3 regions of the Streptomyces sp. NPDC046862 genome follow, and region 1 is predicted to be linked to each of the others. Evidence: riboswitches for the same ligand, from Rfam matches in the RefSeq annotation. Region 1 holds a riboswitch; each other region holds the start of a gene.
What was found. Region 1 has a riboswitch for cyclic di-AMP ahead of AB0959_RS22340 (NlpC/P60 family protein). Riboswitches for the same ligand answer to the same signal wherever they lie in the genome.
Positions count from the first base shown of each region.

Region 2: linked by a shared signal. The riboswitch ahead of AB0959_RS28230 (transglycosylase family protein) and the one ahead of AB0959_RS22340 (NlpC/P60 family protein) in region 1 are both predicted to bind cyclic di-AMP.
Region 3: linked by a shared signal. The riboswitch ahead of AB0959_RS05105 (C40 family peptidase) and the one ahead of AB0959_RS22340 (NlpC/P60 family protein) in region 1 are both predicted to bind cyclic di-AMP.

Region 1 covers NZ_JBEYXP010000019.1:122,099-127,833, reverse strand. Annotated here, with positions in the region: gene AB0959_RS22350 (NlpC/P60 family protein) at 1-742, opposite strand, end outside; gene AB0959_RS22345 (hypothetical protein) at 1,246-1,599, shown strand; gene AB0959_RS22340 (NlpC/P60 family protein) at 1,679-2,842, opposite strand; cyclic di-AMP (ydaO/yuaA leader) riboswitch at 2,851-3,022, opposite strand; gene pcrA (DNA helicase PcrA) at 3,432-5,735, shown strand, end outside.
Region 2 covers NZ_JBEYXP010000027.1:103,177-108,911, forward strand. Annotated here, with positions in the region: gene AB0959_RS28215 (DUF501 domain-containing protein) at 24-548, opposite strand; gene AB0959_RS28220 (septum formation initiator family protein) at 580-1,083, opposite strand; gene eno (phosphopyruvate hydratase) at 1,269-2,549, opposite strand; gene AB0959_RS28230 (transglycosylase family protein) at 2,865-3,572, opposite strand; cyclic di-AMP (ydaO/yuaA leader) riboswitch at 3,577-3,773, opposite strand; partial or broken gene AB0959_RS28235 (transglycosylase family protein) at 3,956-4,936, opposite strand; gene AB0959_RS28240 (cytochrome P450) at 5,148-5,735, opposite strand, start outside.
Region 3 covers NZ_JBEYXP010000003.1:354,960-360,694, forward strand. Annotated here, with positions in the region: gene AB0959_RS05090 (hypothetical protein) at 1-293, shown strand, start outside; gene AB0959_RS05095 (ATP-dependent Clp protease proteolytic subunit) at 469-1,104, shown strand; gene AB0959_RS05100 (hypothetical protein) at 1,112-1,420, shown strand; cyclic di-AMP (ydaO/yuaA leader) riboswitch at 1,758-1,960, shown strand; gene AB0959_RS05105 (C40 family peptidase) at 1,964-2,437, shown strand; gene AB0959_RS05110 (DUF6328 family protein) at 2,643-3,197, shown strand; gene AB0959_RS05115 (ATP-binding protein) at 3,222-3,680, opposite strand; gene AB0959_RS05120 (helix-turn-helix transcriptional regulator) at 3,932-4,795, shown strand; gene AB0959_RS05125 (DUF397 domain-containing protein) at 4,806-5,036, shown strand; gene AB0959_RS05130 (8-amino-7-oxononanoate synthase) at 5,145-5,735, opposite strand, start outside.

The sequences.
Region 1 (5,735 bases):
GGGCCGCGGCCGCCCGTGGGTTGGGCGCCTGGGCGGTGGAGGGGGCCGCCGGGAGGGGGCCGAGGTCGCGCGCCGTGGCTCCGGACCGCGATGCGCGCCCCGCGCCGCCCGCCGCGTCCAGTCGCGCCCGCTCGCCCTCCGGCAGCCGCGCCAGCAGACGCCTCGCCTCGCCCAGCTTTCCGTTGATCGTCCGCTTGTGCCGCTCCATGGCCGCCTGCCGGGACGCGAGCCGCGAGAGTTCGATGTGCGCGGCACCTCGCAGTTGCTCGATCTCCCGCAACTGCGTGCGTGCGCTCGCCACGTCCGACGCCTGACGGCTGCCCATCCGTTCCGCGAAGGCGGCACCGTCCAGGTACGCGTCCGGGTCGTCGCTCAGCGCGAGCCGCACCGCGGGGTCGATGCCACCCTCGCGGTACTGCGCCGCCGCCATGGAACCGAGCTTCTCGCGCGACGAGTTCAGCTCCTCCGTCCGGCGCGCCGCCTCGTCCCGCAGGTCCTCCAGGCGCTCCCGTGCCTCGCCGGCCCTCTCCCGCGCGCCGTTGTACCGCTCGGTCGCGACCTCAGCCTCCTCGTACAGCCTGTTCACCTTCGCCTGGGCCTGCGCCGGTGTGCGTTGCGGTTCGGCGTGCCCGGTGCCGTCGAGGCCGGCCGCGCCCGCCGCGCCCGCCAGGGCGATCGTGAAGGCGGTACGAGCCGTGTTGCCGCCGAGGAGGCGCTGTCGGGGCCTGCGGTGCGCTGGCAAGTGGGCGTCACGTCCTTTCGTACGACGCGACCGAGACGGCCTGTGGGCCGGGACCACCGTGGGGGTCGGCGGTCGCGCGTCCGGCGGCGGCCCGCACAGGGGGAGCGAGCCGCCGCCGGACCTCTCGGCGGAGGTGTCCGGCTGCCGCCCCTGGTTCGGGCGGCGGTGGGGAGCCGGTCACCTGGGGGAGGACGGTAAACCTGACGGTGTCCGCTCGGTAACGCTATGTGCGGAATTGGTGTGGACGGACCGTCGGGTGACCGTATGCGACCGCGATCCCCGCCTGGCGTCACCGACTTCACGCAGAGCGATGACCGATGCGGTGGTTATGCGCCAACGGGTGGCCGAGCGGTGCTATGGAGGCGCAGATGGCGCCTATCTGGCGCCTATGGCGTCTATCTGGAGGCGCATATGGAGGCGCGCAGACGCAGCCCATGCTCGGCGGCGGAAGCCGGGGCCCCGGTGCCCGGCCGGGCGAGGGCTCCTGGTTAGGCTCCGGCTCCATGGACGTACTCATCCATCTCTTCGTCGCCCTGCACATCATCGGCATAGCCTCCCTCCTGGGCGGATTTCTCACCCAGGTGAAGGCGATGGGTCAGGGGGCGGCCCGTTTCGTGCCCGCCATGCTGCACGGCGCGCTGACGATGCTCATCACCGGCGCCGTCCTGGTAGGCCTCAACCAGGCCGACGATCAGCCGGTCAACAACATCAAGATCGGCGTGAAGCTGGCCCTGCTGGTCGTGATCCTCGGGCTCGTCTATGTGAAGCGCGACGAGGAGCGGGTGGAGAAGGGACTGTTCGGCCTCGTGGGCGCCCTGACCACGGTGAACATCTTCATCGCGGTGCTCTGGACCTGACAGCCACCAGTCCGGCCCTGGCCGTCGGCGAGAAGCCGAGCGCCGACCAGGGCCGGAGGGGTGGTCGTTACGCCGACCGTTACGCCGGCCGCACCACGCTGTGGATCGCCGACTCCCCGTCGTAGAAGATCGACTCCTCGCGGACGTAGGCCCCCGGCTTGGGCGCGTGGATCATCATGCCGTTGCCGATGTAGAGGCCGACGTGGCTGATGTCGTCGTAGAAGAAGACGAGGTCACCGGGTCGGGCGTCGGCGAGAGCGACGGTCCTGCCCGCGTTGACCTGGTCGTACGTGGTGCGCGGCAGGTCGACGCCGGCGGCCTTCCAGGCGGCCTGGGTGAGGCCGGAGCAGTCGTACGAGTCGGGGCCGGTCGCGCCCCAGACGTAGGGCTTGCCGATCTGGACGCGGGCGAACGCGAGGGCCTTGGCGGCCTTCGTGGCGTAGGTGGAGTCCTCGGCCGGAGCCTCGACCGTGGAGGTGCTGCCTGCTGTCTGCTCCTGCGCCGCCTGCTGCTGCGCGGCCTGCTGCTTCTCCGCCTCGGCCGCCTGCTGCCGCGCCAGCTCCGCCGCCCGGCGATCGGCCTCCTCCTGCTTCTCCTTCTCGATCGCCGCGAGGCGGGCCTTCTCCTCGGCGGTCAGCTTCGTCAGCAGCTCACGGGCCTCGGTGAGCTTCGTCTGGACCTGCGCCTTGGACGACTTCAGCGTGGCCTGGGAGTCCGTGAGCGACGCGAGGCTCTCGGTGGCCTCCTGGCGCTTCTGTGCCGTCTCCGTCTGCTGCGTGATGTAGTCGTCGACCACGTCCTTCTGACGTTCCGTCAAGCGGTCCATCAACTGGGTCTGGTCGAAGTAGTCCTGCGGGTTGTCCGCCAGCAGCATCGCCGCCGTGTCCGGGGAGGCGGCGCCCGTCCGGTACTGGGCGGCGGCGAACGAACCCAGCCGCTCCCGGGCCTCGTTGAGCTTCTCCGTGCGCTGGGCGACATCGTCGAGGAGCGTGGAGACACGCTTCTTCTGCTTGGTCGTCCTCTCCTCGGCCGCGTTGTACTTCTCGGTCGCCGACTCGGCCTGGCGGTAGAGGTCGCCGACCTTCTTCTCGACCTCTTCGAGGCTCGGTTTGTCGTCGGTCGAGGGCGCGGCGTTCGCCGTCTGGGAGAACAGGGCCATGGACGTCAGTGCCGCCGTCGCCAGGGCGGGCGTCCGTATGCCTGTGCGCGTCCGGGCAGGACGCGGCTTTCGGTGCGGCGCCATGAAAGGCGGGCTCCTTCCGTTGTCCGCCTACCGAGTTAGCTGTCGGGTTCGGGCGCTTGCGTCGGAAGGTGTGCCCTACGGTCCGTGCCGCGTACGGCAGGTGGACCGATTCACCCCAAGGTCGGTGGGTCCCCGGCTCCGGCTCCCGTGAGGGTGCGCCGGACTCGGCGGAGGACGCCCGGCCCGGCGACGTTCGCCGGTTGTGTCGAGCGGCCCACAAGAACGCTAGCCAACTCGTGTGGCCTCTGTGAAGGTTGATGCGCGATATGCCCGATACGTTTTCGTGACCTTGACTCAGGACGTCGCGGATCGTGGCGAATCCAAGGGGATATAGGGGGACTCGTTCGTGGTGCGAGCTCTGCCCTTCTTGGCTTCTTTGGTGGTGAACGGGTGTTTTGGTGGGCGAGGTGACACGTGCGCTCACGCGTGCTCACGTGTGCGGCACGGTCACGAGTGGTGACGATGCGAACCTGGACGGTGAGGATCGCCCCGGCGATCGGCTCCGGAAGATCGCCGACCGGACGGGGAGAGGGTCGAGTTCGCGGGGTGGCCCCTCGCTGTCGGTGGGGCGGCCTAGACTCGGAGAGCGATGAGCAGCCTCTTTGACGACAGCTTCCTGGCGGACCTCAAGGCCCCGCGGGCCCACGAGGAAGAGCCCCCGCCGCCGCCCGAGGACGAGCACGTGCCGGAGCCCGTTCCGGACGACCTGTTCGGCGGCCGGTTCGACGTGCCACCGGACAGGGACGCGTACTACCGCGACGGCGCCCCGCGCCCCGCGGTGGACCCGGCCACGCTCCTGGAGGGGCTGAACGAGAACCAGCGTGCGGCAGTCGTCCACTCCGGCTCGCCCCTGCTCATCGTGGCCGGTGCCGGCTCCGGCAAGACCCGCGTGCTCACGCACCGCATCGCCCACCTCCTCGGCGAGCGGCACGTCCACCCGGGCCAGATCCTCGCTATCACCTTCACCAACAAGGCCGCGGGCGAGATGAAGGAGCGCGTCGAGCAGCTCGTCGGCCCGCGGGCGAACGCGATGTGGGTGATGACGTTCCACAGCGCCTGCGTGCGGATCCTGCGGCGGGAGAGCAAGAGGCTCGGCTTCACGTCGTCCTTCTCGATCTACGACGCCGCCGACAGCAAGCGGCTCATGGCGCTGGTCTGCCGCGACCTGGACCTCGACCCCAAGCGCTTCCCGCCGAAGTCCTTCAGCGCCAAGATCAGCAACCTCAAGAACGAGCTGATCGACGAGGAGGACTTCGCCGCCCAGGCCACCGACGGCTTCGAGAAGACCCTCGCCCAGGCGTACGCGCTCTACCAGTCGCGGCTGCGCGAGGCCAACGCCCTCGACTTCGACGACCTGATCATGACGACGGTCAACCTGCTCCGCGCCTTCCCCGACGTCGCCGAGCACTACCGCCGCCGCTTCCGCCACGTGCTCGTCGACGAGTACCAGGACACCAACCACGCCCAGTACGCCCTCGTACGGGAACTCGTCGGCACCTCCGAGCACCCCGTGGACGTGCCGCCCGGCGCGGACGACCTCCAGCCCGCCGAGCTGTGCGTCGTGGGTGACGCCGACCAGTCGATCTACGCCTTCCGCGGCGCCACCATCCGCAACATCCTCCAGTTCGAGGAGGACTACCCGGACGCGACGACGATCCTGCTCGAGCAGAACTACCGCTCCACGCAGACGATCCTGAGCGCGGCCAACGCGGTCATCGAGCGCAACGAGTCCCGCCGCCCCAAGAACCTCTGGACCAACGCCGGAGAGGGCGCCCGCATCACCGGCTACGTGGCGGACACCGAGCATGACGAGGCACAGTTCGTCGCCGACGAGATAGACCGTCTGACGGACGCGGGCGACGCGAAGGCCGGCGACGTCGCCGTCTTCTACCGGACGAACGCCCAGTCCCGTGTCTTCGAAGAGATCTTCATCCGCGTCGGCCTGCCCTACAAGGTCGTCGGCGGCGTCCGCTTCTACGAGCGCAAGGAGGTCCGGGACGTCCTGGCCTACCTCAGGGTCCTGGCGAACCCGGAGGACTCGGTCCCGATGCGCCGCATCCTCAACGTCCCCAAGCGCGGCATCGGCGAGCGCGCCGAGGCGATGATCGACGCCCTCGCCCAGCGCGAGAAGATCAGCTTCTCGCAGGCCCTGCGCCGCGTGGACGAGGCGTACGGCATGGCGGCCCGCTCCACGAACGCCGTCAAACGGTTCAACACGCTCATGGAGGACCTGCGCACGATCGTCGACTCGGGCGCCGGCCCGGCCATGGTCCTGGAGGCGATCCTCGAACGCACCGGCTACCTGGCGGAGTTGCAGGCCTCGACCGACCCCCAGGACGAGACCCGCATCGAGAACCTCCAGGAACTCGCCGCCGTGGCCCTGGAGTTCGAGCAGGAGCGCGCCGAGGGCGAGGCGGGCACACTCGCCGACTTCCTGGAGCAGGTCGCCCTGGTCGCCGACTCCGACCAGATCCCGGACGAGGAGGACGGCGACGGCGTCATCACCCTGATGACCCTCCACACCGCCAAGGGTCTGGAGTTCCCGGTCGTCTTCCTCACCGGCATGGAGGACGGTGTCTTCCCGCACATGCGCGCCCTCGGCCAGACCAAGGAACTGGAGGAGGAGCGGCGCCTGGCGTACGTGGGCATCACACGCGCGAGGGAACGGCTCTACCTGACCCGCTCGACCCTGCGCAGCGCCTGGGGCCAGCCGTCGTACAACCCTCCGTCTCGCTTCCTGGAGGAGATCCCGACGGCGCACCTGGACTGGAAGCGCACCGGCGCCCCCGCGGCCCCGGTGTCCTCCGGACCGGCCTCGGGCATCGCCGCCTCCCTGTCGTCCTCCCGCTCCCGTTCGTCCGCCGCGGGTGCCTCCGGCTTCGCGACGCGACGC
Region 2 (5,735 bases), on a different contig from region 1:
ACGGGTAGGGGCGGCGGGGGCGATCATCCCTCGGTGGCGGGAACCACGCACGGACCCTTGCTCCACCACTCCGGCAGCATGGCGATCGCCTCGTCGCCGAGCGGGTTCACCCCGGGCCCCGCGGCCAGCGAGTGGGCGACCAGCACGTGCAGGCACTTCACCCGGTCCGGCATCCCCCCGGCGCTCGGGAACCCCTTCAGCTCCTCGATCTCGTCACGGCGCCGAAGGTAGTCCTCGTGCGCGGAGCGGTACGCGGCGGCCAGCTCGGGATCGGTCCCCAGACGGTCGGTCATCTCCTTCATCACCCCGTTCGCCTCCAGCGTGCCGATCGCCGAGGCGGCCCGCGGACACGTCAGGTAGTAGGTCGTCGGGAACGGCGTACCGTCCGGCAGCCGGGGCGCCGTCTCGACCACGTCGGGCTGCCCGCACGGGCAACGGTGCGCGATCGCGCGCAACCCGCGCGGCGGCCGGCCGAGCTGCTGCTTGAAGGCCTCGACGTCCGCGTCGGTCGGCTCGGAGCGCTCAGTGGGAGGCGGGGGTGTTTCCATACCTGCTGCTTACGTCTCTCTCGTCAAAGTCTCACTGGTGGGAGGCGTCGGCCTTGTCGACGCCGTCCCAGACATTGGTGTACCAGGGGCGGTCGGCCGCCCCCTGCGTCGTGCGCGACTGCTTCGCCGCGTCCGGGTCGATCACGGTGTAGCCGGTCTCGCCGGGCATCACATAGTGCAGCCGCTCCCGGATCCGCTGCTCGGCGTAGGCGTCGTCCTGCCAGCGCGCCTTGAGGTCGCGCAGCTGCTCGACCCGCTCGCGGGCCTCCTCCCGCCGCTGCTCCAGCTCGGCGATCTCGGCGCGCTGGGAGACGTACTGCCTTATCGGGTACGCCAGCGCCACGATCAGCGTGCAGAGTACGAGCGCGAGCAGGGCGGCCCGCCCGGTCAGCCGGGAGCGGTGGGCCTGGCGCTTGGTCTGGGAGCGGTAGACGCGGGCCGCCGTCTGTTCGCCGAGCAGTCGCAGCCGGGTCGAGGTGGAGAAACGGTCCCGGTTGTCCCGGTTGTTCCGGCTGCCACGGTTCTTGACGGCCATGCTGGCTCTCCGCCTCCGCTTGCCTGCGTGCTTCCCGAAGTGCTTCCCGAAGTGCTTCCCGAAGTGCTTCCCGAAGTGCTTCCCGGAAGGCTCCTATGCGCGTACGTCCCCGCACACGGTACGGGACCGCGACGGGGACGTACGTACGACTGGCTAGGCCTTGACCCTGTACAACCCAGTACGGATCAGCCCTTGAAGCGAGGGAAGGCCGAGCGGCCCGCGTACACCGCCGCGTCGTCGAGGATCTCCTCGATGCGCAGCAGCTGGTTGTACTTGGCGACGCGCTCGGAGCGGGCCGGGGCGCCGGTCTTGATCTGGCCGCAGTTGGTGGCGACGGCGAGGTCGGCGATGGTGACGTCCTCGGTCTCACCGGAGCGGTGGGACATCATGCACTTGAAGCCGCTGCGCTGGGCCAGCTCGACGGCGTCCAGGGTCTCGGTGAGCGAGCCGATCTGGTTCACCTTCACCAGCAGGGCGTTGGCCGCGCCCTCGTCGATACCGCGGGCCAGGCGCTCGGGGTTGGTGACGAACAGGTCGTCGCCGACGAGCTGGACCTTGTCACCGAGCTTGTCGGTGATGGTCTTCCAGCCGTCCCAGTCGTCCTCGAACAGCGGGTCCTCGATGGAGACCAGCGGGTAGGCGTCGACCAGCTCCGCGTAGTAGTCCGTCATCTCGGTGGCGGAGCGCGTCTTGCCCTCGAAGGTGTAGGAGCCGTCCTTGTAGAACTCGGAGGCGGCGACGTCGAGCGCGAGGGCGATCTGCTCGCCGGGGGTGTAGCCGGCCTCCTTGATCGCCTCGAGGATGAGGTCGAGGGCCTCGCGGTTGGAGCCGAGGTTCGGGGCGAAGCCGCCCTCGTCGCCGAGGCCGGTGGCCAGGCCCTTGCTCTTCAGGACCTTCTTCAGGGTGTGGTACACCTCGGCGCCCCAGCGCAGGGCCTCGGAGAAGGTCTCCGCGCCGATCGGGGCGATCATGAACTCCTGGATGTCCACGTTGGAGTCGGCGTGCGAGCCGCCGTTCAGGATGTTCATCATCGGCACCGGCAGCAGGTGCGCGTTCGGGCCGCCCAGGTAGCGGAAGAGGGGGAGGTCGGACGCCTCGGAGGCGGCGTGGGCGACGGCGAGGGAGACGCCGAGGATGGCGTTGGCGCCGAGGGAGCCCTTGTTGTCGGTGGCGTCCAGGTCGAACATCGCCTGGTCGATCAGGCGCTGCTCGGTGGCGTCGTAGCCGACGAGCTCCGGGCCGATCTGCTCGATGACGGCGAGGACGGCCTTCTCGACACCCTTGCCGAGGTAGCGGTTCGAGTCGCCGTCGCGGAGCTCGATGGCCTCGAAGGCGCCCGTGGAGGCGCCGGACGGGACGGCGGCACGACCGGTGCTGCCGTCGTCGAGGCCGACCTCGACCTCGACCGTGGGGTTGCCTCGGGAGTCCAGGATTTCCCGGGCTACGACGACGTCGATGGACGGCACGAGCATCTCCTTCTGGGATGTGACGCGGTTACGCGGGCCGTGGCCCTGCGGGATGAGCCTAACCGTCTCCAGGGGATCGGCCAGTCTCCCGCCCACCCCGTGGACCAAACCGAGAGTAAATTGTTCCTGAACTGAACAAAAAGCCCCTGCCAAGGAGCGCCGCGAGAGGCACAAAAAAGCCCCGCCCCGGTGCGTACGGGGGAACACGCACCGGGGCGGGGAGCCCGTGGGGACGGGGGGCGGCCCTCACGAGACCTCCACTGTGGAGGACACGGATGTGCGGGCCCTGTGGTTCAGCCGGGAACCGCCCTGATGTCAGCTCAGGTGCAGCTGCTGGCCGGGGAAGATGAAGTCGGCGTCGTCGATGATGTCCTTGTTCAGCTGGAAGAGCTTGTGCCAGCCGCCCTTGACCTTCTTCTTCTCGGCGATGCTGCTGAGGGTGTCACCCTTGACGACCTTGTACTCGCCGTCGCCCTTCTTGACCTTCTTGCCGGTCGGGGTCTTGACGGTGGCCCGCTCCTGGGAACGCGAGGCGCGCTGCTCCTGGGCACCGGAGCTCTGGGTGCTCTGCTCGGAGGAGCCGGAGTTCGCGGAGGAGCCGGACGAGCCCGAGTTCGAGGAGGACGAGGAGGCCGCCCCACCGTCGTACGCGGCGCCGGACAGACCCGTGCCGCAGTTCGGCCAGGCGCCCTTGCCCTGGGCCGCGAGGACCTTCTCGGCGACGGCGATCTGCTGGGCCTTGCTGGCCTGGTCGGCGGTGGAGGCGTACTGCGTGCCGCCGTACGCGGCCCAGGTGGAGGCGGAGAACTGCAGACCGCCGTAGTAGCCGTTGCCCGTGTTGATCGACCAGTTGCCGCCGGACTCGCACTGGGCGACCGCGTCCCACTCGGAGGAGGTGGCTGCGGAGGCGGTGCCGGTCGCGAGCAGCGGGGCGGCGATGGCGGCACCGGTGACGCCGGCCATCGCGACGATGCGGGTGGCCTTGGACGGACGACGGTGCTTGCCCTTGCAGGAAGACAACATGAAGTGATCCCCTCACCGACGCCTGCGAGGTGAGCTGTCGGGTTCGGGCCGGTTGAGTTGCCCGGCCGCACGGTCGGCCGCGGACGACGTCCGCTGCCGCTTCCGCACGGCTTCACCCCAAGCCGTTCCCGGTCGTCTCCCAACTCCCGGGCCCGGCGCCTACCTTGGGTCCCCCGCTCCTGCCTACGGCGCTTGACGCGACGACTGTTCCCGTACGGCCGTTGGCAGGATTCGGCGTACCGACCGCAGGGGCCCGCTGTGGCGAGCGATCACGACCGTAAACACGCGATCCGGTGATTTACAAAGACGATCAGGGCTTCTGTGACTCATCTCCCACTGAGATCAAAACGGGCATTCACGGCGAAAGATGGCGCTAACTCTCGCTACTTTTCGCCCGATTCATCACCGAAGCTCAGCCTCTGACCGGGGCATATAAGGCCGGGGTCAGCACCGGCCGCATCCCTGCTCCCGGCGCACAGCTCGCCTCATCCCCCCAGCAGGCCAGGGGAGTCGGCGACGGCCAGGAGGTCACCCTCGGCCCGGGCGAGGTACGGGGCGTACGGGTCCTCCGGCAGATCGGCGTCCCTGACCGAGTCGCCGCCCTGCGAGGCGTGCCGCCCGGTGGAGCCGGCGTCCGCGCCCGTACGGCCGTCAGTGGCACCCTCATCGGCGGTCGCGCCACGGTGACGCCCGGTTCCCGAGGTCTCGTCCTCGGATCCGGACCCAGAGCCGGAACCGGATTCACCCTTCGCCGAAGATCCGCCCTCTTGCCCGGATTTGGCCGATTCATCACCCTTCGCCGCATCCGTGCGCGGGCTGCCGGAGTCCCGGGAGGTGCTCTCGCTGGAGCCATTCAGTCCGCTGTCGGCCTTGGCCGACCCTTCGGAGGTGCCGGAGGACGAAGAACCGGACGAACCGGATGAATCAGATGAACCGGACGAGCCGGTCAACTTGCCCAGCACGCCGGTGTCCACGTCGGCGGAACCGGAGTCCTTGTTGAGTCCGGAGAGGAGCCCGCAGGTGGGCCAGGCGCCCACACCCTCGTCGTCGAGGACCTTCTCGGCGACGGCGATCTGCTGGGAACGGCTGGCCTGGTCGGCGCTGGGCGCGTAGTCGAGGCCGCCGTACTTCTCCCAGTCGTCCTGGGACAACTGCAGCCCGCCGTAGTACCCGTTGCCGGTGTTGGCGCTCCAGGAGCCGCCGCTCTCGCAGTCCGCGACCTTGTCCCAGGTCGTCCCGCTGGCCGCGCTCGCACCGGTCGCGCCGAGGAGCGGGATGGCGATGGCCGAGCCCGTCACTCCGGCCGCGACGAGGAGGGCCGGAGCCTGACGGGGGCGACGGTGACGACCGTTCCCGGAGAGCATGCGGTTGCCTTTCACGCGACAGCAGGGGCCGGCGCGACGCCTGTGGCGAGTCGCCGCGCTGATGCGTGAACGTATCCGCACTCGAACTGTTGTCACAAGTTAATGCAGCGCAGATCACGTGAAGATCACAGAGTTGAGAAAGTGTCACTTCAGGGAGTGGTTCGGCGTATGAGCGGGAACCCTTGACGGCCCCGCCCTGGCCCCCTGGGCGTCATGCCCGATCTGTCGGCCGAACAGGTGTGAACTCCACGGGAAGCGTGCGCAATCCCCGCATAATGAGCCCGCCGCGCCAGCGCAAATCGGCCGGATCCACCGCGAGTCGGAGGTCGGGGAGGCGGGTGAGGAGGGTCGCGAGCGCGCTCTGCCCCTCCAGGCGGGCGAGGGGCGCGCCGAGGCAGTAGTGGATGCCGTGGCCGTAACCGAGGTGCTGGTTGTCCCGGCGGCCGAGATCGAGGACATCGGGGTCGGCGAACCGCTCGGGGTCCCGGTCGGCCGCGGCGAGCACGACGAGGACGGGGTCGCCCTGGGCGATGTCCTGCCCTCCGATGGTCAGCGGCCGGGTGGCGAAACGCCAGGTGGCGAGTTCGACGGGTCCGTCGTACCGCAGGAGTTCCTCGACACCGGTCTCCAGGAGTCCCCGCTCCTGGGCGGCGAGGGACTTCTGGAGCCGTATGCGCTGCTCGGGGTGGGTGAGGAGCGCGTACGTCCCGTTCCCGATGAGGTTGACGGTCGTCTCGAACCCCGCGAACAGCAGGATGAACGCCATCGCGGCGGCCTCGTTCTCGCTGAGGTGCTCGCC
Region 3 (5,735 bases), on a different contig from region 1:
GGGCGGTGCTCACGTCGGCAGGGGCGGCACAGGCCGAGGAGGACGGAGCGAGCACGAGCGACTCGGCGGCGGTCGAGTTCCCGCCCGGCACCGAGTTCCGCGGCAGCGTCGCCCTGCCCGACTCCGACACCACCGTCGAGATCAGTTTCACGCTCCTGAGCGCCCAACACGCACCCGAGCCGTACCGGCTCACGGAGCTGGATATCGCGAACGCCCTGAACGAGCTCGTCATGTCGCACGGCTGGTCACCGATCACCTTCAGGGGCAGACCCGCCCCCGTCGCGATCAACTGACCCCCGGCACGCTCAGCCCCAGGGCGCCCCGGACCGCTCCGGTCCGGGGCGCTGCCATGTCCACGCCCGGCGAGGCCCCGCCCTGGTTTCGCTCTCAGCGTGCCCCGCCCCTCTGACCACAGAGACGTACGTCCTGTACATTTTTTACAGAACTCGATCAGAGGAGGCGCCCGCCATGAGCCGACCGTCCGCCCGCTACGTCCTGCCGGAGTTCACCGAACGCACGAGTGCGGGCCTCAGGACGATGGATCCGTACTCGAAGCTGCTGGAGGAGCGGATCGTGTTCCTCGGGACGGCGATCGACAACACGTCGGCGAACGACGTGATGGCTCAGTTCATGTATCTGGAGCACGCCGCGCCGGACCGGGACATCTCGCTCTACATCAACTCGCCGGGCGGCTCGTTCACCGCGATGACGGCCCTCTACGACACGATCCAGTACGTCACCTGCGACGTGGAGACCGTCTGCCTGGGCCAGGCGGCGTCGGCCGCCGCGGTGCTGCTGGCCGCCGGCACCCCGGGCAAGCGGTCGGCGCTGCCGGGCGCCCGCGTGCTGATCCACCAGCCCTCGCTCCACGAGCCGATCCAGGGGCAGGCGTCCGATCTGGCCATCCAGGCCGACGAGTTGATGCGCAACCGCCGGAAGCTGGAGGAGATACTCGCCCGGCACACCGGTCAGAGCGCCGAGCGGGTGAGCGACGACATCGAGCGGGACAAGATCCTGGACGCCAAGGCGGCCATGGAGTACGGCCTGGTGGACCGGATCATCCCCAGCCGGAGGACCTCGCGCGACCTGCCCGGCGCGAGGTGAGCCGTCGATGCTCCCACCGGACCTGCCGCCGCTGCCCGCGCTCACCCGCGCCGAGGCAGAGTTGATCGACCGCTACCTCGACGTGGTGGACCTGCTCGGCCGGATCAACCCGGCCCGCCCCGGCGACACCTACCGCGGGCTGCGCGCCGCCCAGGCCCTGGTCGCCAAGGCGACGGCCCTGCGCGCCGCGCTCGAACTGATGCACACCCGGGGTGAGAACGAGGTGCACGCACCGACTCTCGCGCGGGCCCTGCGGGTCCTCGACGGTGAGCGTCGTACGGCACGCATAGCACTGCCTCCCGAACCGGAGGGCTGACGCACCGGCACGGATCCGGGTCGCGTGCCGAACTGACGAGGCGTCCGGTCCGGATCTCGAACGGACCAGAGGACGTACCGACGAACGGGGCAGATTTCGATCCCTTCTCGGGCCCAGGAAAGTTGCGCAACCCGCGTACCACAACGGCGGAATCGACTGTTTCTTCGCTGGTCCGGCGCTCGTCGGCCTCCTTGACTCCCGGGCGTGGGAATGGCTGTCCACCCGAACGGGTGAGTGGTGAGTAACCCCACAAACTGCCGATTCCGTTCGCCGTTTTGGACATTCGTGCGTCAAGATCCGTACCTGACGACAAGCCCCCGCCACCGCGGCGGGGCGGTCCGGGCGGACGCCGAATCCTGCCGCCGCCCGGATGACCGGTCGACAGGAGTGGATCGGCAGGAGTGGAGGACCCAAGCACGACGGGTCGCCGGAGCGTCAGTTCCGAGCAGCCCTTGGGGTGAAGCCGCGGCAACGCGGCCGGGCAACTTCGCCAGCCCGAATCCGACAGGTCATCCTTCACAGGCGGCTGACGAAGGGTTGCGCATGACTGCGCTCAATCGTGTCCCGTCGCTCATGGTCCGGGCCGGTACGGCCTCGGCTCTCACCATCGCCGCAGTGGGCGGCAGCATCGTGGCCCCTGGCGTCGCGTCAGACGCGGAGGCGGCCGCCCCGGCGACCAAGGCCTTGCAGGTCGCGGCGTCCAAGAAGGGCTCGCCCTACAAGTGGGGTGGCACGGGCCCCAAGAGGTTCGACTGCTCCGGGCTGACGCTGTACTCGTTCAAGAAGGCGGGTAAGAAGCTCCCCCGTACGGCCCAGGCGCAGTACAACAAGACGAAGCACATCTCCGCCAAGAGCCGCAAGGCCGGAGACCTCGTCTTCTTCCACTCGGGCTCGAGCGTCTACCACGTCGGCATCTACGCCGGGAAGGGCAAGATCTGGCACTCCCCGAAGAGCGGAGAGGTCGTGAAGCGAGAGAAGATCTGGACGAAGAGCGTCTGGTACGGCCGGGTCCGCTGACCCGCCCGAGGGGCGACGGCGGTGAGGGCAGCCGTCGCCCCTCGGGGTCCAGCGGCGGTCCCGCGCGGGGCCCAGCGCCTCGCGTGGGCCCAGCCGCCTCGCCGGGACCTGACCGTCCCGCACCGGGGGCCCGGCCCGTGACGTGACGTGCCCGGCCGGCGCCTCCCGGTGCGTGACGCGGGCCGGGATGGTTACTCGTTCATCCATGTCCGACAACCAGAGTGCCCACCGGGGACGCAACGAGACACCCCTGGAGAGAGCCGACCGCAACTTCGTCGAGCTGCTCCAGGAGCTGCGCGTCACCCAGACCGGTGTGCAGATCCTCTTCGCCTTCCTGCTGACCCTGGCGTTCACCCCGCGCTTCCCGTCCCTCGACACGGTCCAGCGCGTCACCTACGTCACCACACTGCTGCTGGCGGTCCTCGCGGCGGCGCTCTTCACGGCCCCGGCCGCGCTGCACCGCTCGCTCTTCCAGCAGAACGCCAAGCCGCTCATAGTCCAGGTCTCCTCCCGGCTGGCCACCGTCGGCCTGGGTGTGCTCATGCTGGCGTTCACCGGGTCGGTGCTGCTCGTCGTGGACGTGACCCTGGAGCGGAGCGCCGGTGTCGCCGCCGGGGCCGGCACGTTCGGCGCCTGTGTCGCGTTGTGGTGGGTGCTGCCCCGCTTCGTACGGCGGTCCGGCCTCCGCGGGGACGCTGCCGCCACATCCACACGGTCTCCCGAACGGTCTCCCGAAGCGGTGCCGCCCGGAGACCGGTGAGGCCCTGGTCGCGGGCCCGTCCGCTCAGGGATCTTTCTGCCCCGCGGCGGTGACCGGCTGGACGGGGATCGTCCACGGCAGTTCGATGGCCACCGTCTTGCCGCCCTCCCGGGTTGGTCTGACGCTGAGTCTGCCGCCGCACTCGGCGGTCAGCCAGCGGATGATGACCAGGCCCCGGCCGTTGTCCTGCTGAACGGCCGCGGGCAAACGTTTCGGAAAGCGCGGGTGGCTGTCGGTGACGCCGATCCGCAGCTGCTCGTCACGGTCGAGCGCGATGTCCACGGTGAACGTGGGTGACTGCCCGAACGTGTGCTGGACGGCGTTGGTGGCGAGTTCGGACACGATCAGCCGTACGGTGTCCGCGACTTCCGCGTCGCTCGGCAGGCCCCATTCGGCCAGCACGGTGGCGACGTATGTGCGAGCCGCGGAGACCGAGGCTGGATCGCTCGGCAGAGTGACGGATGCTTCCTGATGGTCTGCCATGGCGACGTCGTCCCTTTCCCACGGGACCGGAGTCCGACACGGAGCCGGATGGATTCGAGTACGGTCCCGGACTGGTGCTTCGCGCCAGATTGCCATCACCAGGGCCGTCGCGGTGCCGATCCACCAAGATATGCATATATCTGTCGCTCGAAGCGGTGAACTCTCCGACGACCGACCGTATTTGGGCGGGCCTTTCGGTCCATCCTCTACCGTCGCCCCCGGCACCGCGGCCGGGCGGAAGGAGACGACCCATGCAGTACGGTCCTGCGGTGCGCCGACGCAAACTCGGCACGGAATTGCGTGACCTGCGCACCCGCGTCGGCCTCACCAGCATCGAGGCGGCGCGCCTCGTCGGCTGGCACCAGTCGAAGGTGAGCCGCATCGAGACCGGCTCCAGTGGAGTGAAACCGGCCGACGTGCGCCGCCTGCTCGACGCGTACGACGTCCGGGATCCCGAGTTGCGGGAACTGCTGCTGGCCCTGGCGGGCGGCGAGGACGGCGGTGGCGGCCGGCAGAACTGGTGGCACGCCTACCGCGGGGTGCTGCCTCCCACGTACCGGGACTTCATCAGTCTGGAATCCCAGGCCAGCGGCATGCGCACGCTGGAGACCTCGGTGGTGCCCGGGCTGCTGCAGACCCCGGAGTACGCCCGCGCGGTGACCCGTGCCGCGGTGGAGGGCCTGGACGAGGACAAGCTGGACGCGCTGGTGGAGGTGCGCATCGCACGACAGGTCGTGCTGCACGGAGATCCCCCGCTGGAGTTGAACGCGCTCCTGGACGAGGCCGTGCTGCGCCGGGAGGTCGGCGGACCGGAGGTGATGGCGCGGCAGTTGCGACGGCTGCGGGAGGCGGCGGCCTTGCCGCAGGTGCGACTCCAGGTGCTGCCGTTCACTGCTGGGGCACATGTGGGCATCACCGGTCCTTTCGTAATCTTCTCATTTTCGCGCACTACTGATCTGGACGTGGTTGTTCTCGACCACTTGACGAGTAGCCTCTACCTCGAGCGGAAAGAAGACCTCCAGGCGTATGTCGAGGCCTTCAACGCCCTTCAGATCCACGCCCTTTCGCCCGAGGAATCGTTGGATTACATCGCCGGGATAGCCGCCGGCGCGTAAGGAGGCACCCATGTCCGCAACTTCACTGCCTCGGAACGTCCCCTCAAGTACCGCATTGCGCGATGTGCGGTGGCTGCGCAGCAGCCGCAGCACCGGAATGAACAACTGCGTCGAGACGGCCCGTCCCGGTCCCGGCCTCTGGGCCGGACAGGTCGCCGTGCGCGACTCGAAGAACACGACGGGGCCCGCCCTGCTGTTCACCCCCGAGGCCTGGGAGGGGTTCATCGCGGCGCTTCGGTGACCGCACCGACCACCACGTCCACGACCAGTCCCCCACCACTACCAACACCACGATCACGTCCGCGTGATCATTCCCCTCGATCGCGGTGCACGGCCGTGTCACGCCGACTCACGGTCGCGTCTCGCCGATCACCCGTACGGCTCGGTCGAGTTGCCCGTCGGTGAGATCCGCACGGGCGGTCAGCCGCAGCCTTGAGATGCCGTCGGGTACGGACGGTGGGCGGAAACAGCCGACGGCGAGACCGGCCGCTCGGCAGTCCGCCGCCCACCGCACCGCCTGTTCGGGGGACGGCGCGCGCACGGAGACCACGGCGGCGTCGGGCCGCACCGCTTCCAGGCCCGACGCCGTCAGCCGTGCGTGCAGTTCCGTCGCCACCTCGCGCGCCCGCGCGGCGCGCTCGGGCTCCCGGCGCAGCAGCCGCAGCGCCGCGAGGGCCGCCCCGGCCGCGGCCGGGGCGAGACCGGTGTCGAAGATGAAGGTGCGGGCCGAGTTGACCAGATGGTCGATGACCCGCGCCGGGCCGAGTACGGCACCGCCCTGGCTGCCGAGCGACTTGGACAGCGTGACGGTCACGACGACGTCCTCCGCGCCCGCGAGCCCCTCCGCGTCACCGGCGCCCCGGCCCCCGTCGCCCAGGACACCGAGTCCGTGCGCGTCGTCCGCCAGCAGCCCGGCCCCGGACTCCCGGCAGACAGCGGC